DNA from 4 places in the Bradyrhizobium sp. SZCCHNS3052 genome. Region 4 is predicted to be linked to each of the others. Evidence: predicted binding sites of a transcription regulator. Region 4 holds the regulator's gene; each other region holds the start of a gene.
What was found. The regulator LexA, encoded in region 4, represses DNA repair genes until DNA is damaged. The targets are predictions, from matches to a motif close to TGTTCNNNNTGTGTTCNG.

Region 1: QX073_RS01175 (putative DNA modification/repair radical SAM protein) is a predicted target of LexA. The motif match lies at 2,441-2,458, and genes of this name have one in related genera.
Region 2: uvrA (excinuclease ABC subunit UvrA) is a predicted target of LexA. The motif match lies at 2,055-2,072, and genes of this name have one in related genera.
Region 3: recA (recombinase RecA) is a predicted target of LexA. The motif match lies at 3,159-3,176, and genes of this name have one in related genera.

Annotation. Positions count from the first base shown of each region.
Region 1 is NZ_JAUETB010000001.1:268,593-273,900, forward strand. It holds gene QX073_RS01170 (UdgX family uracil-DNA binding protein) at 1-1,004, opposite strand, end outside; gene QX073_RS01175 (putative DNA modification/repair radical SAM protein) at 1,119-2,357, opposite strand; gene QX073_RS01180 (DNA repair protein) at 2,541-3,335, shown strand; gene QX073_RS01185 (DNA polymerase Y family protein) at 3,229-4,818, shown strand; gene QX073_RS01190 (error-prone DNA polymerase) at 5,150-5,308, shown strand, end outside.
Region 2 is NZ_JAUETB010000001.1:1,616,777-1,622,084, reverse strand. It holds gene uvrA (excinuclease ABC subunit UvrA) at 1-1,963, opposite strand, end outside; gene QX073_RS07375 (porin family protein) at 2,241-2,885, opposite strand; gene QX073_RS07370 (outer membrane protein) at 3,179-3,919, opposite strand; gene QX073_RS07365 (outer membrane protein) at 4,132-4,917, opposite strand; gene QX073_RS07360 (outer membrane protein) at 5,182-5,308, opposite strand, start outside.
Region 3 is NZ_JAUETB010000002.1:532,394-537,701, reverse strand. It holds gene gcvP (aminomethyl-transferring glycine dehydrogenase) at 1-617, shown strand, start outside; gene QX073_RS10650 (DUF1835 domain-containing protein) at 596-1,708, opposite strand; gene recA (recombinase RecA) at 1,973-3,067, opposite strand; gene QX073_RS10640 (hypothetical protein) at 3,651-3,944, shown strand; gene QX073_RS10635 (DUF6894 family protein) at 5,206-5,308, shown strand, end outside.
Region 4 is NZ_JAUETB010000001.1:1,730,006-1,735,313, forward strand. It holds gene QX073_RS07915 (hypothetical protein) at 21-284, opposite strand; gene QX073_RS07920 (alpha/beta hydrolase) at 283-900, shown strand; gene glp (gephyrin-like molybdotransferase Glp) at 1,117-2,328, shown strand; gene lexA (transcriptional repressor LexA) at 2,534-3,232, shown strand; gene QX073_RS07935 (hypothetical protein) at 3,507-3,947, shown strand; partial or broken gene QX073_RS07940 (ComEC/Rec2 family competence protein) at 4,337-5,308, opposite strand, start outside.

The DNA.
Region 1 (5,308 bases), 1.5 Mb from region 4:
TCGCCGACCAGCATCAGCGGCGCATGCGCGGGGCCTTCGCCGAACACGGTCTGCGTGGCGTCCTTCCACAGCGGGCAGGCGCGGCAGGAAGCGGCTTCTTCGCGCAAGGTCTCAAGATCGGTGGCCTCGACATCACGTGAGGTCTCAGCAGCGGGCGCGTGGGCTTTCGGCTTGCGGCTCATCGCGGTCTCCTCGACGCGTTTCTGCGGCTTGTGGGGTTCAGTGCCGGCTTCGGCGATCATCGATGACGTGCGCCTGGAGGCGGCCGCGATCAGCGGCTGGATCAGCTTGGCCTCGGGCAGGTTCTGCCAATATTTCTTCGGCATCTCCTTTTCCATCGCCTTCACTTTCAGCCGTGCCGGATTGAAAATGCTGGCATAGTAACGCAGCCAGACCTCTTCGAGCCGGTCCTCCGACGGCGCTTCAGCCTTGCTCACACCGGGCGTGAAGCTGACGCGGCTGCCGTCCCAATGCGCACAGAGTTCGGGCGTCAGGATCGACCACGGCATGTCGGCGAAGCGGCGGGCGAAAAATGGCGCGGCGCGCTCGACGATGTGGTGCTCGGGCTCGAACCAGGCGACGTAGCGCGCCTCGCGCTCGCGGCCGACCTCGCGGAAGCGGACGAAGGCATGCATCTTGTGGACGTCGCGGCGCACCGCCCGCGCCAGCGCGTTGGCCTGGGCGACATCAGGATCGGTCGCGATCTCCATGAGATCGTGGTTGGTCCGCAGACGCCACAGCAGCCGGTAGAGCAGGGCGAAGCGGTTGGGATCATTGTGCAGAATCGCGCTCTCGGCGAGCTCCATGAAGCTCGCCGGCACTGAGAACGCGCCCTTTGGCACCTCGGGAAGCTGCGTGTCGGCCTGATCGTCGAACAGGTCGGGCGCTGCGCCCTTGACGCGCCAGCTGACGTCGGCCGGCTTGACGTCGTTCATCGCCAGCGCCCGCGCCGCCTGACGCCAGCCGTCGAAATCAGTGTCGCTGTCGAGGGTTACGACGTGCATTTCACCTCTCTCGTCATTGCGAGCGAATCCGCCGCGTCATTCCGGGGTTCGATGCTTCGTATCGCCCCGGAATGACGGCTGTTTCCTGGCTTCGGTCTTCGCCACGACGTTCAATTAGAACCCAAATCCCAGCTGCTGCGGTTTGGGCCGCAGCCGGGCTCTGAGGCTGGCACCGTCGAGCAGGGACGGCTGTGGCCGGTGGTCGGAGAGAACGATGAACGGCAGGACCTTGTTCCTGACAACGTTGAGCCGGGCGAGATCCGCAAACCGGATCGTGGTGGTGCGGCGGGTGGCGAGGATGCGCTGGACGGTGCGGGTGCCGAAGCCGGGTACGCGCAACAGCTCCTCGCGGCTCGCTTTGTTGATGTCGAGCGGGAAGCGGTCGCGGTGGCGCAAGGCCCAGGCGAGCTTGGGGTCGATGTCGAGCGGCAGCATGCCTTCGTTCTCCTCGACGATCTCGTCGGCATCGAAGCCGTAGAACCGCATCAGCCAGTCGGCCTGGTACAGCCGGTGCTCGCGCACCAGAGGCGGTGCCTGCAGCGGCAGCGCGCGGCTGGCATCGGGGATCGGGCTGAAGGCGGAGTAATAGACGCGCTTGAGCTTGTAGGCGCCGTAGAGATTGGCCGAGGTCGACAGGATGACGCGGTCGTTGGCCTCGTCGGCGCCGACGATCATCTGCGTGCTCTGGCCGGCCGGCGCGAAGCGCGGCGGCTTGGCCCGGCGCACCGTCTTCTTCGCCTCCGCCGTCTCGTCGAGCTTGAGCCGGAGACGGCCCATGGTACGGCGGATGGCGCGCTGGTCCTTTTCCGGCGCGAGCGTCGTCAGGCTCGCCTCCAGCGGCGTCTCGATGTTGATGCTGAGCCGGTCGGCATAGCGGCCGGCCTCGGCGATCAGCGCCTCGTCAGCCTCCGGAATCGTCTTCAGATGGATGTAGCCGCGGAAGCGATGCTCCTCGCGCAATTTGCGCGCGACGCTCACGACCTGCTCCATCGTGTAGTCGGGGCTGCGGATGATGCCCGACGACAGGAACAGTCCCTCGATGTAGTTGCGGCGATAGAAGTCGATGGTCAGCTTCACCACCTCGTCGACCGTGAAGCGCGCGCGGGCCACGTTGGAGGAGGCGCGGTTGACGCAATACAGGCAGTCGAAGTTGCAGGCATTGGTCAGCAGAATCTTGAGCAGCGAGATGCAGCGTCCGTCCGGCGCATAGGAATGGCAGATGCCCATGCCGGGCGAGGTCGAGCCGAGGCCCTTGCCGTCGCGGGAATCCCGCATCTCGGTACCGCTGGAGGCGCAGGACGCGTCGTACTTGGCGGCATCGGCCAGGATCTCCAGTTTGCGCAACAGCTCCATGGCTTTGAATCCCTTTGATTCCATTCGTTGAATCACACCCGGGTCAATCCCGATTGACTCTCTCGAAGGCGTTAGCTTTATATTAGAACGTATCATGAACAAAGAGGGTCGTCGCGGGTTCACTGCCTGATCACTGAAACAACGGCAGCGCCCGCACGATGGATTGAAGAGGAGCGGCGACGGATGACCGGCGCACGCATGGATACGCTCGCGCGTCTGCGCGGCCGCATTGCCCGTCTCGAGGCGGGAGATGGCGCACATGATTTGCGCCGGGTCGCGCTCGGCCATGACGAGGCCGACGCGACCTTGCAGGGCGGGCTCGCGACCGGCGCGCTGCACGAGGTGTTCGCCGAGACCGGCCGCCAGGCGGCAGCCGCGACCGGCTTCCTGTGCGGGCTTGCCGCGCGTGTCGCCGCGCACCGGCCCCTGATCTGGATCCGGCAGGATTTCGCCGAGCGCGAGATGGGCGCGCTGTCGATGAGCGGGCTCGCCGAGCTCGGCCTCGATCCGCGCCGCATCGTCATCGTGTGCGCGCCCGATCTCGACCACGCCTTGCGCACCGCCGCCGACGCGCTCGCCTGCGATGCGCTCGGCAGCGTGATGCTGGAGGTGTGGGGGGAGACGCAAAAGCTCGATCTCGTCGCCAGCCGCAAGCTGACCCTGGCGGCGCAGGAATCCGGCGTCACCGCGCTCATGTTGCGCATTGCGGCTGCGCCCGAGCCATCGACCGCGGAGACGCGCTGGATCGTGCGCACCGCGCCGTCACCGCTCGTTGCCCCGTGGATGGCGTGGGGCGCGCCGCGCCTCGATGTCGAGCTCATTCGCAACCGTCACGGCCAGACCGGACGATGGATCATGGAGTGGACCCCCGATGCATGCCGTTTCAACGAACCGGCGGCGGATCCTCAGCCTGTGGCTGCCGCGCCTGCCCATCGATCGCATCAAAAGACAGCGGGCACTCACAGGCGCTCCGCCTGAGAGCAAGCCGCAGGTCGTCGTCATCAAGGACGCCAATGCGCTCTTGATCCATTCGCTGGACGAAGCGGCGGCGTGCCACGGTGTGTCGCTCGACCAGCCCTTGGCGAATGCCCGCGCGGTCTGTCCCGACCTCGTCGCGCACGAAGCCGATTTGGCGGCTGATGCAAAGATGCTGGAGAGCATCGCCGACTGGTGCGACCGCTTCACGCCGCTGGTGGCGCTCGACCCGCCGCATGGGTTGTCGCTCGACATCACCGGCTGCGTGCATCTGTTCGGCGGCGAAGCCAGGCTGATGCAGTCGGTCTGCGACGCGCTGACCGCGCATGGCCTCATTGTGTCGGCGGCGATCGCCTCCAACGCCGTCTGTGCGCGTACGCTGAACCGCCAGGTGCATGGCCGCATCGTGCCCGACGGCGAGGAGGCGGCCGCGGTGGCGCCGCTGCCGGTGGCCGCCCTCGGCGGCAGCGAGGCCATTACGCTCGGCCTGCGCCGAGCCGGCCTCAAGACCATCGGCGACGTCGCCGCGCGCGGCCGCAACGAGATCACCGCGCGGTTCGGCGCCGCCTTCACCCGCGTGCTGGCGCAGGCGCTGGGCGAGGCCGATGCGCCGATCAGCCCGCGCAAGGTCCCGCCGGACTACATCGTCGACAAGCGTTTTGCCGAGCCGGTCGCGACCGACACGGTGATTGCGGCCAGCCTCTCCCGTCTGGCCGCGATGCTGGTGGCGGCGATGGCGCAGCAGGGCAAGGGCGCGCGGCGGCTGGAGGCCTGCTTCTTCCGCACCGATGGAATGGTGCGCGTGATCACGGTCGACACCGGCCAGCCGGTCACCGAGGCCGCAATCATCGACCGGCTGTTCCGCGAGCGGCTCGAGGCGCTGAACGATCCGCTCGATCCCGGCTTCGGCTTCGACATGATCCGGCTCGCTGCTGGCCGCAGCGAGATCGTGGTGCAGCAGCAGCGCGATCTCGATGCCCATGTCCACGACAATGACGAGCTGTCGGCACTGATCGACCGCATCGCCGCGCGCATCGGCGGCAAGCGCGTGGTCGTGCATCTGCCGGTCGATACCCATGTTCCGGAGCGCGTGGCGCTGCCGCTGCCGGCGCAGCAAAATCTCGCCGCCGCCACTGCTGCCGCCTGGCCGGAGCGCGCCGAGGGCGAGCCGCCGCTGCGACCTCTGCGGCTGTTCGCGCACCCCGAGGCGATCCAAGTCATTGCCGGCGTGCCGGACGGCCCGCCCGCGCGCTTCGTCTGGCGCCGTGCCGCGCATGCCGTGGTCCGCGCCGAGGGCCCGGAGCGCATCGCGATGGAATGGTGGCGGCCGGACGGGCAGGGCCTCACGCGCGATTATTTCCGCGTCGAGGACGAGCACGGCCTGCGCTTCTGGCTCTATCGCGACGGGTTGTATGACCGTGAGTTCGAGCAGCCTGAGGGCCCGCCGGTGCAGCCCGCCTGGTACATGCATGGCCTGTTCGCATGAGGGTCGGGATCGCACATCTCTCGCGGCGATCTCGCTGCTCACCCTCCCCTGGAGGGGGAGGGTGGGCTCGCATGCGCGCATGCGAGCCGGGGTGGGGTGACAGACCATCCGCGTGCACGGTGCCGATTTTCGCCGGAGCCGAGACGCCCACAGCCCTAACGTGTCGACGTCAGGACGACCGATTGTTGGGCTCACCCCACCCCGCCGCGCGCTGTGCGCGCGTCGACCCTCCCCCTCCAGGGGAGGGTGGGCAGCTGCGCAAGCCGCTTGGTGAGGGGCTGTCTTTCGTATCGCATGGGCAACGCGCCGCCCCAGCCTTCGCAGCCGCGCCATGACTCCCATCCCCTATGCCGAGATCGGCGTCACCACCAATTTCTCCTTCCTGCATGGTGGTTCGCATCCGCAGGACTATGTGCACCAGGCCGCCGAATATGGCCTCACCGCCATCGGCATCGCCGACCACAACACGCTGGCCGGCGTCGTGCGCGCC
Region 2 (5,308 bases), 110 kb from region 4:
CGACCTTGATGGTGCGGCGATGGTTCGGCGGCCGCCGCTCGGGCACCTCGACCTCGAGCTCGCCGGTGAGATATTTGCCGGTCAGCGACGCCGGATTGCGCATGATCTCGGCCGGAGTGCCCTCGGCGACGATGTGGCCGCCATGGGTGCCGGCGCCGGGACCGATGTCGAGCACATAGTCGGCGAGGCGAATCGCGTCCTCGTCATGTTCGACGACGATGACGGTGTTGCCAAGGTCGCGCAGCCGCTTCAGCGTGTCGAGCAGGCGGGCATTGTCGCGCTGGTGCAGGCCGATCGACGGCTCGTCGAGCACGTAGAGCACGCCGGTCAGCCCCGAGCCGATCTGCGACGCCAGGCGGATGCGCTGGCTCTCGCCGCCGGACAGCGTGCCGGAGGAGCGCGCCAGGGTCAGGTAGTTGAGGCCGACGTCGAGCAGGAAGGTGAGGCGGTCGCGGATCTCCTTCAGGATTCGCGTGGCGATCTCGGTCTGCTGCGCGTTCAGGGCCTTCGGCACCTCGGCAAACCATTCTCCGGCGGCCTTGACGGAGAGGTCGCTGATCTCGCCGATGTGCTTGCCGCCGACCTTGACGCACAGCGCCTCGGGCTTCAGCCGAAAACCCTTGCAGCCGGCGCAGGGCACGTCGTTGAAGTATTTGCCGAGCTCCTCGCGCGCCCACTCGCTCTCGGTCTCGCGGAAGCGGCGCTCGATGTTGGTGATGACGCCCTCGAACGGCTTCTTGGTGTCGTAGGCGCGGACGCCGTCCTCATAGGTGAACTTGATCTCGTCGTCGCCGGAGCCGTGCAGCAGCGCGTTCTGCGTCTTCTTCGGCAGGTCCTTCCACTTGGTGTCCAGCGTGAACTTGTAGAACTTGCCGAGCGCGGTCAGCGTCTGCAGGTAATAGGGCGACGACGACTTGGCCCAGGGCGCGATCGCGCCCTTGCGCAGGGTGACGTCCTTGTCGGGAATGACGAGGTCGGCATCGACGTGCTGCTCGACCCCCAGGCCGCCGCATTCCGGGCAGGCGCCGTAGGGGTTGTTGAACGAGAACAGCCGCGGCTCGATCTCGGGGATCGTGAAGCCGGAGACCGGGCAGGCGAACTTCTCCGAGAACAGGATGCGCTCGGGCCCGCTCTTGTCGTGGATCTTTGCGGTTTTCTTCTTTTCCTTCTCCTCCGCCGGCGCGGCCGAGGCGGGAGCGTCCGCGAACTCGATGACGGCCAGGCCTTCGGCGAGCTTCAGCGCAGTCTCGAAGCTTTCTGCGAGACGCTGGCCGATGTCGGGGCGCACGACGATGCGGTCGACGACGACGTCGATATCGTGCGGGAACTTCTTGTCGAGCGTCGGCGCCTCGGCGAGCTCATGGAAGGTGCCGTCGATCTTGACGCGCTGAAAGCCCTTCTTGAGATATTCGGCGAGCTCCTTCTTGTACTCGCCCTTGCGGCCGCGCACGACCGGCGCCAGCAGATAGAGGCGGGTGCCCTCGGGCATCGCCAGCACGCGGTCGACCATCTGCGAGACGGTCTGGCTTTCGATCGGCAGGCCGGTCGCCGGGGAGTAGGGCACGCCGACGCGCGCCCACAGCAGGCGCATGTAGTCGTAGATCTCGGTGACGGTGCCGACCGTCGAGCGCGGGTTCTTCGAGGTCGTCTTCTGCTCGATCGAGATCGCCGGCGACAGGCCGTCGATCTGGTCGACGTCCGGCTTCTGCATCATCTCCAGGAACTGGCGGGCATAAGCCGACAGCGATTCGACGTAGCGGCGCTGGCCCTCGGCGTAGATCGTATCGAAGGCGAGCGAGGACTTGCCGGAGCCGGACAGGCCGGTGAACACGACGAGCCTGTCGCGCGGGATCTCGACGTCGATGTTTTTCAGATTGTGCTCGCGGGCGCCGCGGATGGTGATGGCCCGCAGGCTCGACTGGTTGGCTTGCGCGCGCTGCTTGGCCTTGAGCACTTCATCCATGACGATCGTCCCACGGCGCAGAGTCGCGCCATCGTTGCAGGCGCGTTTCGCCGGAAGCCGGCCATCGGACGCCAGGGGGAAAAGGTATGGTCGGAACGTAGGAAGAACGGAGCTGGATTTCCAGTGCCGTCAGCGAATCATCAACAATGCGCTCAGGGAATGGCAGCGACTGGCAGGAGGCGGACCGGTTCCGTCCTGTTTTGTGCACGATCCCACAAAGAAAAAGCCTCCGCTCTGGCAGAGCGGAGGCTGTGTGCGTTGGCCCGGAGGCAAAAACTTAGAAGTGGTAGTTGATGCCGACCTGACCGGAATGCACGTTGAGGGTGCCGGTCGTGAGCGTGCCGAGGCCGGTGAAGGTGTAGCTCTCGCCACCGAAGCTCTTGTAGAGGTACTCGCCCTTCAGCGACCAGTTCGGGGCGAACATGTACTCGACGCCAGCGCCGACGGTCCAGCCGGAGTGGATCTTGCTGTCGGCAGCGGCGAAGCCGGGGGCCGTCAGCGAGATGCGGTTGTCGGCCCAGGCGTAACCACCGGTCGCGTACAGCAGGGTCGGGCCGAAGGCGTAGCCGATGCGGCCGCGGACAGTGCCCCAGTCGCGGATCTTGGACTCGGCGTTGACACCGAGCGCGCCGACGTTTGCGTTGATGTCGGCCCAAGCGGCGTCGGCCTCGAGGCCGAACACGACAGCACCCTGCTGCCAGTTGTAGCCGACGGTGCCGCCGGCGAAGCCGCCCTTCATGGCCGCGAAGTCAGCATTCTCGTTGGCATAGCCGCCCATGGCACCGATGTAGAAGCCGGTCCAGGTCAGCACCGGCGCGGCAACCGGGGCCTTGGTGTAGGTCGGGCGTGCGGCAAGATCAGCGGCGGCAGCGGGAGCGGCCAGGGCGGCCAAGGCCACGGTCGCGAGCAGGATCTTCTTCATTCCAGTCTCCAGTTTATTTTTATTCCTCGAAGTCCGCATCGCACCGATAAGCTTACGCACGAAACAGACTCACCCGTTCAAGTTGACGAGGTTCCTATAGCCCGGTTCCGTACGGATTACCGTCACCCTGAAGACACACTCGCGCCCAAACCGCGTTTTTACGGCCAAGTTCCAGAAAGCCTATGTCACTCAGTTACTTGGTTCCGGGTGTGGCGAGCCGGCAAGGTGGCATCAGGGCAACAAAAAAGGCCGGCTTTCGCCGGCCCTTCTCGGAACCTGTCGGTTTGCAGGCATCAGTACTTTGCGATGACCGGGCCGCCGAAGTGGTAGCTGAGGCCGGCCTTGACCGTGTGAACGGTGTCCTTCCACTCGGAGCGGTTGAGCGCCGCAGCGCTGTACTGGATCGTGCTCTTGCCGAAGTCGAGATAGTTGTACTCGAGCTTGGCCGACCAGTTCGGCGCGAACATGTATTCGGCGCCGGCGCCGACCGTATAGCCCCAGCGGGTGGTGTTCTGGCTGAAGACGTTGCCGGGCACGCCGTCATAGCGATGCTGCAACTGGCCCACCGCGGCGCCGCCGCTGACGAAGAACAGGGCGGGACCGGCGGCATAGCCGAGGCGGCCCTTGATGTCGCCGAAGCTGGTCAGCTTGGTGAAGAAGGTGTCGCCGACGCCGGCATTGACCACGGCGGAGCGGCCGTTGATGTCGGCCCAGTGATAGTCGCCTTCGAGGCCGAACACGACGTTGTCGACCTGCCAGTTGTAGCCGACCACGCCGCCGACGAAGCCGCCATTGGTGTTGTAGTTCTGGGTGCCCAGGAAGCCCGGCGCATTGAAGCGGCCGAGGAAGGTCTCCTTGCTGGTGCCCCAGCCGCCGCCGCCCTGGATGCCGGCGTAGAGGCCCGACCAGCTCAGGATCTGCGCGACCATCGGCGGCGCCTTGGTGTACGGGCGGGCCGCCATGTCGGCCGCCGACGCGGATGTGGCGGATGCGATGCCGACGAGCGCCGTCGTGATCACAAGCAACTTCTTCATCAAATTCTCCCCCGGGAGGTTGGAATGACAAGCGATGGGCAAGTCATACACAGGGCATCCCGGAGAGGCTGTAACGCGCCCGCCACAGAAATGAAAAAGCGTTATATATCATATATTTAGCACAAAAACGCCGCGACGCTGCCGGGCTGTTGACACGAAAAAGGCCGGCGCGAGGGCCGGCCTTTCCGAATGCGTGCGAGCGGCGGCTTTTTTCAGTAGCGCGTGCCCATCGGCGCCCCGAATCGATAGTTCACGCGGACGGTCGCCATGTCGATGTCCTGCTTGATGGTATCGACGCGCGACAGCACGGTTGCGGTGGCCGGGAAGCTGATGTCGCGCGAGCCCATGAACAGGTGGTCGTACTCGACGGCGACCGACCAGTTCGGCGCGAAGCCGAACTCGACGCCGGTACCGACGGTGCCGCCCCAGCGGGTCTCACTGGCGGAATCCAGCAGTGTGCCGACCGGGAAGGGCGCGGCCGCATTCGCCGTGCCGGTGTATTTGTTGTGGGTGACGGCGGCGCCGCCCTTCACGTACCAGAGCACGTTGCCCCAGGCGTAGCCGACCTGGCCGGTGAACAGGCCGATCGCATCGGTCTTGGTGGTGTTGGTGATGCCCGCGGCCAGCGCAGCCGTGCTCGCATTGGACGACTTCAGGTCGGTCCAGTTGCCCTGGGCCTCGACGCCGAACACCCAGCTCGCCGCCTGCCAGCGATAGCCGACCTGGCCGCCGATGAGGCCGCTCGAGGCGTTGTGGCAGCCTTCGGACTGGGTCGGCACGACCGCCACGCCGCCGACGCGGTTGAGCGTCCAGCAATTGTGGCTCCAGTCGGCGCCGCCATTGACGCCGAGGTAGAACCCGGCCCAGCTCGGCAGCGGCGTGACATAGGCCGGCGGCGGCGCCTTGCTGTAAGGGCGCGTCGCGAAGTCGGCCGCCGAGGCCGGCGCCAGTCCCAGCGCCGCGGCGCTTGCGGTCAAGATCAAGGTCGTCTTCTGCATTCGTCTCTCCCCAGTCCCAATACACCACGCTCCGGATCCCTCCGATCCGGGCCCACGCGAAGGTGGCCTGTGGCTGGTTGTAAGGGAGACTGCTTTCCAAACTCGTGACCGGGACGAGCCGTGTGGCGGGATGTGCCGATCGTGCTTAAGCGCGGGTAAAGACGGCGACTGCCAGAGCCGACGGGGGGAGCTGTGTCACAGCGTGAGTGACGACAGGCCGGGCAAGCGCCGCCGCGTGAGATCCCGAGTGTCAGCCCTCGAGGGTCAGTGCTTGGAAACGACGGGACCGCCCCAGCGATAGTTCACGCGGACCGTCGCCATGTCGACGTCCTGGCCGACCGCATCGGTCCGGCCCGCGGCTCCAAGGGGAACACCCGAGAAGCCGAAGGTG
Region 3 (5,308 bases), on a different contig from region 4:
CCTCGATCCTGACCATCTCCTACATCTACATGCTGCTGATGGGCGGCGACGGCCTGACCCGCGCCACCGAGATTGCGATCCTCAACGCCAACTACGTCGCGGCGCGGCTCGATGCGCATTTTCCGGTGCTCTACCGCAACGAGCGCGGCCGCGTCGCGCATGAATGCATCATCGACCCGCGGCCGCTCAAGCAGAGCAGCGGCGTCACCGTCGACGACATCGCCAAGCGGCTGATCGACTACGGCTTCCACGCGCCGACCATGAGCTTCCCGGTGGCGGGCACCTTGATGATCGAGCCGACGGAATCGGAGTCCAAGGCGGAGCTCGACCGCTTCTGCGACGCCATGATCGCGATCCGGAAGGAGATCGCCGAGGTCGAACAGGGCCGCTTTGGAATCGAGGCCTCGCCGCTGCGCCACGCGCCGCACACGGTGCACGACATCGCCGACGACGACTGGAACAGGGCCTACCGGCGCAGCGAGGGCTGCTTCCCCGCGGGCACCTCGCGCACCGACAAGTACTGGTGTCCGGTCGGCCGCGTCGACAACGTCTACGGCGACCGCAATCTGGTGTGCTCATGCCCGCCGGTGGCGGACTACGCCCAGGCGGCGGAGTAAGCCTCCTCACGCATGTTCCAGTGGATCGGGCGCCACGGCTCGCGACAATCAATGACGTGAGGCGTGCCGGGATCCGGAGCGATGAGCACCGCATGCCAACGCCAGAGATTGGCGTTGATCAATTCGGTGCCGCCCCACCAGCGCCGGATCGGATTATGGCTGCTGAAATCCTCCTCGCCGGCCAGGATCGCCTTGCCGAGCGGCGTCAGCGACAGCGTGCTCGCCTTGTAGCGCTCGAGGCGTTCACGGCTGTCGTGCATCTCGACCGAGAACGGCCGTTCGGCGAGGCCCGAAATTGCCGGCGCCGGCGCCAGTGCCAGACCGTCGAGCAACGCGCCTCCCTCCCAATAGTCATAGACGCGGCGTTGAAAGCGATCCCGATGATGCGGCAACAGGTCGAATGGGTGCTGATAGCCGGCTGACAGCAATTCGAGGATTCTCAGCTCCGATGCTCCCAGGCCCGTCGCAACACCGGGAAGCTCATCGAGCATCTCCTGCACGCAGCGGCGAAGCTGCGGCAGTGCACTGAGATCCTGCTTCAACAGATCGAGCCAGGCTTGCGGCGTGGGCGCCCGAAACGCCTGCCATGCCAGATGGCCCAAATCGAGATGCTCACGCGCAAGCTCTACGCCGGCAATGGCCCGACCGGCGAGTCGCCCGGCCGGGGCATCGGATAGCGGGACATCGACATGCCGCAATACGATCTTCGTCGCGATCTCCGCGTGATGGCGCAGATAGTCCAAGAGCCAGATCAGCACCAACTGGTCGTTCGGACGGGTCCCCATCCACAGCTCGACGCTATCGCAACGGTCGACAAGTTCGAGAAAACTCTGACTCCGCCCGCCGACCGCCATGAAGTCGCCACGCGAGGCGAAATCCAACCAATGCCCGCGCTTCGGTCGCGCGGTGCGCTGGACGAGATAAGCCGATAACTCGGCATCTGATGGCAACGGTCCCCATACGAAACGATGGAGAATTGGCACCACCAGGTCGGCAAAGCCGCCTCTCCGAAGCGCTCCGGCGCTGGGATCATCGGCCGCTAGAATCAAACGCGTCATGCTGTTGGCTCCGGCACGACCTGATTGGCTCAAGACGCTATCAACACGCTCGCGATCGGCTCCCGGCGCCCAGGGCTGGCGTCGGAAATGTCGGTGCCGCCGCGCGGATCCGGTCCGCTCGCCCGCGCACGCGCTTTCGACTATTCGCGCTGAAGATCGTATCCGGCGTTCGGAAACTCAGGCTCACTGCATTCGATCATGCAGCAACCGCAGATTTCGGCAGAACACCACACATCTGCAAACGGGCGCCGGAACGTCGGCAACGCAACGTCCACGGCACCCGCTGCCGTCTTGCCTCTACTCCTCCGCCGGCTCCTCGCCGTCGGCGTCGGCGTCGCGCTCGGCGTTGCCGGCCAGGATCTGCTCGGCGATCAGGCCGGAGTTCTGGCGGATCGCGGCTTCGATCTTGGCGGTCATGTCCGGATTGGCCTTGAGGAACGATTTCGAATTCTCACGTCCCTGCCCGAGACGCTGGCTATCGTAGGAGAACCAGGCGCCGGACTTCTCGACGATGCCGGCCTTGACGCCGAGATCGAGGATCTCGCCCATCTTGGAGACGCCCTCGCCATACATGATGTCGAACTCGACCTGCTTGAACGGCGGCGCCAGCTTGTTCTTCACCACCTTCACGCGGGTGGAATTGCCGATCACCTCGTCGCGCTCCTTGATCGCGCCGATGCGGCGGATGTCGAGGCGGACCGAAGCATAGAACTTCAGCGCATTGCCGCCGGTGGTGGTCTCCGGCGAGCCGTACATCACACCGATCTTCATGCGGATCTGGTTGATGAAGATCACCATCGTGTTGGACTTGTTGATCGAGGCCGTCAGCTTGCGCAGAGCCTGGCTCATCAGGCGGGCCTGCAGGCCCGGCAGCGACTCGCCCATCTCGCCTTCGAGTTCGGCCTTCGGCACCAGCGCCGCCACGGAGTCGACCACCAGCACGTCGACCGCACCGGAACGCACCAGGGTGTCGCAGATCTCCAGCGCCTGCTCACCCGTATCCGGCTGCGAAATCAGAAGCTCGTCGATGTTCACGCCGAGCTTGCGCGCATACACCGGATCGAGCGCATGCTCGGCATCGATGAAGGCGCAGATGCCGCCCTTCTTCTGCGCTTCCGCCACCGTGTGCAGCGCCAGCGTGGTCTTGCCCGAGGATTCCGGCCCGTAGATCTCGACGATGCGGCCCTTCGGCAGACCGCCGATGCCGAGCGCGATGTCGAGCCCGAGCGAGCCGCTGGACACCGTATCGACATCCATCGAACGGTCGTTCTTGCCCAGCTTCATCACCGAGCCCTTGCCGAACTGACGCTCGATCTGGGACAGCGCAGCGGAGAGCGCCTTACTCTTATCCATGGAGGAACCTTCGACGATACGCAGGGCGGTGGCGGACATTGGCGCTCCTTATGGCGGGGATTCGCGGGATGGACAAACGGTTAACGAGGTCGGCCAGCAATCTTGAGGCGAATGTACTCCATCCGTTCTTTGTTCGCAATATGTTCTTCTCGACATTCACACCTCTCTTTCACAAACCCCTGGCAACCCGCGGGAGACACGCCTGCCGCTCGAAGGCCGAGGGCCGGCGCGCAGTGCACCGAGCACCAGCGAGGGAGCGCTGCCCGATCAGCGCGCCCGGAAGCGAAGTACGGCATGCTGGATGCTGGATGACGGCGACTGCGAAGGGATCCCGATTCCAGCTGGAGGCGGAAGCCATGCGCGCGAGCGGCGCAGCCGCCGACCGGCGATCACGCGGATTAAAACCAAACTGTCCGAGCGCTCCAACCTCATCTCCCGCACCAGCGGCAGACGCCGACCCAACTATAAATTGTTATTGTCGTCTCGGCCGTGTCCCATCATCCTGCTGGTCCTTCTCTGTGAGCCTCGCAGACTGCTTCCAATTTTCGGAACCAGCATGACCGGATCCAACAACGAACAGACCCTCACGCTGTGGCGCCCTGTCGGCCCAAAGGAGCTTGCCTTGATCGAGGCGTCGGGCATGCGTGCGTTTCCGCCGCGCCTTCCGGAGCAGCCGATCTTCTACCCGGTGCTGACCGAGGACTATGCCGTGAAGATCGCACGGGACTGGAACGTGCCGGCGAGCGGCGCCGGCCACGTGCTGCGCTTTGCGATCCTGCGAGGCTTCATCGACACCTACGAGGTGCGCGAGGCCGGCGGCCGCAAGCATCGCGAGTACTGGATTCCCAGCGAAGACCTCGCCGACTTCAACGCCGCAATCGTTGGACCGATCGTGCTTGTCAGGTCTTTTCCTTGAAACTACCAACTCCTACACGCGTGCGTAGATCGCACATTCCGTGGTTCTCCTGAGAGGAACGAAGTTCCATCGCCTCTTCTGCTTTTGTTCGGCTCGTCGTGCGTGCAGGCGCACGATTTCGATGCAGACGCGCAGCCGCGCGCAAGCGGCGGCCGGCCATCAGGTTCCGCATCACGTGGCGTGCAAGCACTCGACGGCCACCATATGACGGACGACAGATGAAGCGACGAACCTCGGACGCCCCCGTGTCGGACCCTGCCCAAGGATGCGTTAGCGCGCCATTGGCGCGGCTCCTCATGCCGGCCCGAGGAATGGCCCGGAAAAAACCCGCGTGATCCGCATCACGCGCGCCGGCGCTCACGACATCTTCAAGCCACAAACCATTGTCATAAACTTTGGGTTGCGTTATAGAATCGTGGTTGTCGTACGTCTGAGCAGATTTTTGATCAGCCCCGGATTTGTTTGTTCGTTGCGATGATGGTCGCCGCACATCCTCTAGTGTATCGCCTTTGGTGTGCCGTCGACCGATCCCTTGCAGCCTGCCAGCTCCGACACTTGCAGGCTCCGTCACACGTAGGCGCACGGCCCTGAAACCATCCGCGCCGAAAGAAAGCCCCGGACGACGTCCGGGGCTTTCGACGTTGATAGCTCCGCTCGGGATGCATCTCCCTCCGTCATTGTCGTGATGTCGGGGAACGGATCGCGTGCGTTGCGCTTCATATTGGCGATGACAACAAATGACGTGACGTGCCCGTCCTGCAGGGCCGGCCTTCAAAGGATCGAGCTTCACTCGCAGCAAGACGCCGCGGGAGAGAGGCGTTGTCCGGCCTGCGATGAACTCTTGGAAATGGTCGACGGCGCGACGCAGATCGCCTACCGACTGACAGTCGTGCCGGAACGGATCTTCGACCACAGCCAGGTGCGCGTCCCACGGCGGCCGATCGAGATTGCAACCTTGATCTGACGCAAGGCACGCCTACAGATTTCGCACTAATTTAATCGTGTCACTGCCGAACTGCCCTCGCTGGGAAGCTACGACGTTGACGCCGAGCCTCGGACCGCAGCGGTCCGAGGCTCATTCGTTGGCCCGCGATTCGTCCGGTTGCGCCGCACATCACCAACGGCAATCAGCCTAACCGAAGCGATCAGCGCGACCGACCGTATTTTACCGGAATTGATCCGAGTGGGTTTTGCGCTTCCATTTGTGGTGCGTACATCAAACCCAGCGGCCTGGGGCGGTCAGGGCTCACCGGTTTTGGCAATGCCGCTCTATTTCTTTCGTATCCGCAACGGCCACTTCTCAGGCGCGTCCGAGTATGGGACCGAGTGCGCCGACCGCAATGCAGCCTGGAAAGAGATGACCA
Region 4 (5,308 bases):
GCAGGTCGTCCGCGCGACGATCAACGCGCCGGCACGACGCGCTCGTTGAGAAATCCGATCACCACGTCGAACGCCTGCCGTCGATTCCGCTCCATCAGGATCATGTGCGTGCCCTGCCCGATCTCGACCAGGCGCTTGTATGGCGCGCTCACGAGGCGAACGAACAGGTCGTGCGCCATCCCGAAGCGGACATCCACATCCCATTCCGTCGCGAGCACGAGAACCGGGCAGTCGATCGTGCTGGGATCGTAGATCGGCTGGTCCACGGTCCAATGCTCGTCCATGTGGCGCGTGCAGATCGAGGGCGTCGCGGCAACGCATATGACGATCGCCTATGACCGGCGCGGATTTGGTGAGACGGTCGCCTATGAGGAAGCTCATTCTCCGGTCGAGGACCTGCTCGCCGTCGTCGACGCGCTCGCGCCGGCGCGGCCGGCGACGCTGATTGCCTGCTCGCAAGGAGGCCGCATCGCGCTCGACTTCGCGCTTCGCCATCCGTCACGTATGGCATCGCTGGTGCTGATCGCACCTTCGATCAGCGGCGCGCCGGAGCCGGTCTATCCACCGGAGATCAAGGCGCTAACGGCGTCGTTGGCCGCTGCCGAGGCCGCACAGGATTGGGATCGGGTCAGCGCTATCAAGGCGCATCTGTGGGTCGACGGTCCCTTGCAGCGCGAGGGACGCATCTCCGGCGAGCCGCGCGAGACGTTCCTGAAGAAGAACGCCGCCGCACTCCGCGCGCCGCCAACCGGCGCGACTCTCGATGTGGCACCAGCCTTCCCACGCCTCGCGGAGATCGTCGCGCCATCGCTCGTCATCCGGGGGGACTTGGACTTTCCTCACATCCAGCAGCGAAGCAGGCTGCTCGCCGCAACAATGCCGAACGGGGTCAGGACATGAGCTGGCCGGAACGGCGCACCTGCCGAGCCTGGAACGTCCGCAGGAGGTCATGCGGTTGATTGCGGACTTTCTCGCGCGATCGTGAGGCAGCGGCCCGGAAACGGCCCACAGCAGACGGTCAGAACGCAGGGAGCGGCCTAGGCCCTTGGCCGCGCCGTGCGCGTTCGGTTAGAAGGCGATTCATTCGATCTGCCGTCTCCGTCCGAAGGAAATCCCATGGCCCTGATGCCGGTGTCTGATGCGTTGTCCGCCGTGCTCGCCGGCGCCGAACCGCTGGCCGAGGAGCAGGTCGGGCTGGACGAAGCGTTTCACCGCATCCTGGCGCGGGACATCGCGGCGCTGCGGACGCAGCCGCCCGAGGCGATGTCGGCGATGGACGGCTATGCCGTGCGCGCGGCGGACGCCGCCCAGGCCAAGGCGCGGCTGAAGATCATCGGCGAGGTTGCGGCGGGGCGGCCGTTCGATCGCGTGGTTGGACCCGGCGAGGCGGCGCGGATCTTCACCGGTGGCGTTGTTCCGGAGGGCGCGGACGCGGTGGTGATCCAGGAGGACACGATCGCCGAAGATGGCCACGTCGTGATCACCGAGGCCGCGATCAAGGGCCGGCATATCCGGCCGGCGGGCGTCGACTTTCACCAGGGCATGGTGCTGCTGAAGTCCGGGCGCCGGCTCAGCGACCGCGACCTGTCGCTGGCGGCCAGCATGAATCATCCGGCGCTGCCGGTGCGGCGCCGGCCGAAGGTGGCGCTGCTCGCCACCGGCGACGAGCTGGTGATGCCGGGCTCGACACCCGGCCCGGGCCAGATCGTCTATTCCAACGGCTACGCCTTGCGGGCGATGGTGCGCAACGAGGGCGGGACCCCGATCGATCTCGGCATCGCCGCGGATACGATGGAGGCGACGATCGCCGGCATCCGCCGGGCCCGAGAGGCCAAGGCCGACATCCTGATCACGACCGGCGGCGCCTCGGTCGGCGATCACGACCTGGTCAAGCAGGCGCTCGAAGCCGAGGGCGTCGAGATGGCGTTCTGGAAGATCGCGATGCGGCCGGGCAAGCCGATGATGCACGGACGGCTCGGCGACGTCAGGGTGATCGGACTGCCCGGCAATCCGGTGTCGTCCTATGTCTGCGCCCTCCTGTTCCTGGTGCCGCTGATTCGGCGGCTGCTCGGCCGCGACGAGGCCGTGATGCCGCGCGAGACCGCCCTGCTCGGCCGCGAGCTCGGGCCGAACGATTCGCGCGAGGACTATCTGCGGGCGCGGCTCGAAGAGCGCGCCGACGGCACGCTGGTTGCGACCCCGGTGAGCCAGCAGGATTCGTCGCTGCTTGGGAATCTCGCGCTCTCGCAGGCGGTGGTGATCCGGCCGGCGTTTGCGCCGAAGGCGCCTGCCGGCAGCCCGTGCGAGATCCTGCGCCTGCCGAACTGAGCCGCTTCCCCGGTAAAGCCCGGTCTGTTCATCATATTTTTAGGATTGCGGAACACACATCGAACATATAGTGTCCGTTCATGATTTGTTTTTAGTATGTTGCGGGCGACGCGATGACGGTCCGACTCCAGGGCGCTCTCAGCCGGTTTGTGCGCGAGGCGCAGCTCCTGGACTCGGACGACAACAAACCGGGGACCAGGTCGAGATGCTGACGCGCAAACAGTACGAACTTCTGCGGTTCATCAACGAGCGGCTCAAGGAAGCCGGCGTGCCGCCGTCCTTCGACGAGATGAAGGATGCGCTCGATCTGCGCTCGAAGTCCGGCATTCATCGCCTGATCACGGCGCTCGAGGAGCGCGGCTTCATCCGCCGGCTGCCCAACCGCGCCCGCGCGATCGAGGTGATCAAGCTGCCCGAGCTGTCACAGGCCGCCAACAACCGCCGCGGCTTCACCCCATCGGTGATCGAGGGCAATCTCGGCAAGGTGCGCACCAGCACTCCCGCGCTGGACGATGGCGAGCGCCCCGTCGCAGTGCCGGTGATGGGCCGCATCGCCGCCGGTACTCCGATCGAGGCGCTACAGACGCGCAGCCACACCATCAGCGTGCCTGCCGACATGCTCGGCAACGGCGATCACTATGCGCTCGAGGTACGCGGCGACTCCATGGTCGATGCCGGCATCCTCGACGGCGACATGGCGCTGATCCAACGCAACGAGACCGCCGACACCGGCGACATCGTGGTGGCGCTGATCGACGATGAGGAAGCGACGTTGAAGCGCTTCCGCCGCCGCGGCGCATCGATCGCGCTGGAGCCGGCCAACACCGCCTACGAGGTACGCATCCTGCCGCCGAACCGGGTGAAGATCCAAGGCAAGCTGGTCGGGCTGTACCGCAAGTACTGATCGCGAATGGGATCGGTCGATGGGCGGCGGGCGCACGCGCTTTCGCCGCCGATCGGAGGCTGCCCAGCAAAATACGTCACGCGCGAATGCACCTCATGATGTGCAGCGCGGCATGCTCAAACGCTTGTGATCGGCCGCGGGCACACGCGATGCAGATCAGCGCAGAATTGCCGCGAAGCGCGCGCTAACATCACCATCGATGTCCACTCTGATAGAGGCCTGCGCCTGTCCGGGGGGAGCGTGGGTCGGCTATCTCTCAACGAGGAGCGATCCGATGTGTGACTACAGCCTCCATGCGGTTGCGTCCCGTCCCGCCAAGGTCGGCGAGACGTTGATCTCGATGACCTTCCGTGGCACCGCCACCCGCGGCTTCGCCCTGGAGAGCGAGCCGACCGTCGCAGTCTGCATGCTGCCCGGCACCGAGTTGGCCTTCGCCGAGGACGTCCGCTACGACAGCCGCTGGCTCTGGACCCGGACGATCCGCGAGCGCGTCGCAAAGTTCAACAGCATCGAGACTCACATTCCCGATCGCCATCACGACGCGATCGAATTCGCCGACGGCCGCCACGTGCTGGTGACCCAGCTCTGCGAGGGCCAGCGCGTCACCGTGCTGCAATTGCCGGTCAGCAAGCAGCCGGCGGAGCGACGCCCGGACATCGCCGAGGACGTGCCGCCTTCGCAGGCCACACCGATTCGCCGCATCAGCATCACCTGAGGGGTCTCCGCATCGGCATTTCTCTCGGTCGTGAGCGAGCTTTCGACCGTGGGAGATTTGGGTTCTGCAAGCGCAAAGTCCTCTCGGGCGAACCTCACGCCCCGGCATCGCATCGGATAGGAACGACATCCCTCGGCCGGCATGATGTGCCGGGGGAGCCTGCCGCCGTGGTCAACAAGATCGATTGGAACAAGGCCGCCGGGATCACCGAGCCCGGCTGCGATATGCTTGTGTTCGGATGGCTGACAGGGCTGACGACATCGCCATCTGGCAACGCTATCCGCGCGCTGCGTTCACGCTGGCCGAAAGCCCCTCGCGGTTCGATGGACTTGGCAACATGGACCTGGCGACACCGAGTATCATCTCGGCACGCTCGAGCTGCCCGGCACTCAGTCTTCCTCGCCCTGCTCCGTCTCCGGCGGCGTCGCGTCCTGAGGCCGCGCGGCCGGCGCGCGCGGCGTCAGCGTCGTGTCGAACTCGCCGGCCTCGGCGGGCGCCGGCCACCATGGGCGGTCGGTGCCGCCGGCGCGCGCCGGCGTGACGGCGAAGCTCCTGCCCTGCCGCACCAGCATCAAGGCGCCCTGCTGCCGCAGCCGCTCGCGATCGATGACGGCCGCCGCGCAGGATGACGGCGCGGCGCGCGCGGTGACGATGAGCGCGACGCGGGCGCAATCATCGGCGAGCGCCTCGGCGCGCAGGGTCAGGGCGGCGAATCGGCCGTCGGCCATTGCGACCACGCAGCCCGCCTCGTCGCAGGAGACGCCATCGGTGAGCGATGAATCCGCCGGCAGCCGGGCATCGGCGTCGGCCGCGAGCCACTCCTTGGTGGCGAACACGTCCTTGCCGATGCGCATCGCATGCAGACGCCCGTCACGGCCGCGCACCGCCACCGCGCGCCCATCGCCGGCGATCAGCGCGTCGGGCAGCGGCGTCGCGGCGGCCCACGCGGTGGCCACCACGAGCCCCACGGCGCCCGACCAGCGCAGCGGTGTGCGCAGCAGGCCGATCAGGATGACACCGAGGCTGGCCAGGATCAGTGGACCGATGCCGAAGGCCGGGATGCGCCCGACCGCGCCGGGCAGCGCCGCCACCCAGCGCGTCACCGCGATCATCCAGTCGATGCCGAGGCCCATCAGCGTCCACCAGGGACCGTCGAGCCCGAACGGCGCCGCCACGAGGCCCATCAGGCCGGCCGGCATCACCAGCGCCGAGACGACCGGCATCGCTGCGAGATTGGCGAGCACGCCATACGGCGTGACGCGATGGAAATGGAAGGCGGCATAGGGCGTGGTCGCGAGCCCCGCGATCAGCGAGGCCAGCAACAGCATCGCAAGCTCGCGGCCGCCCCACAGCGCGATGCG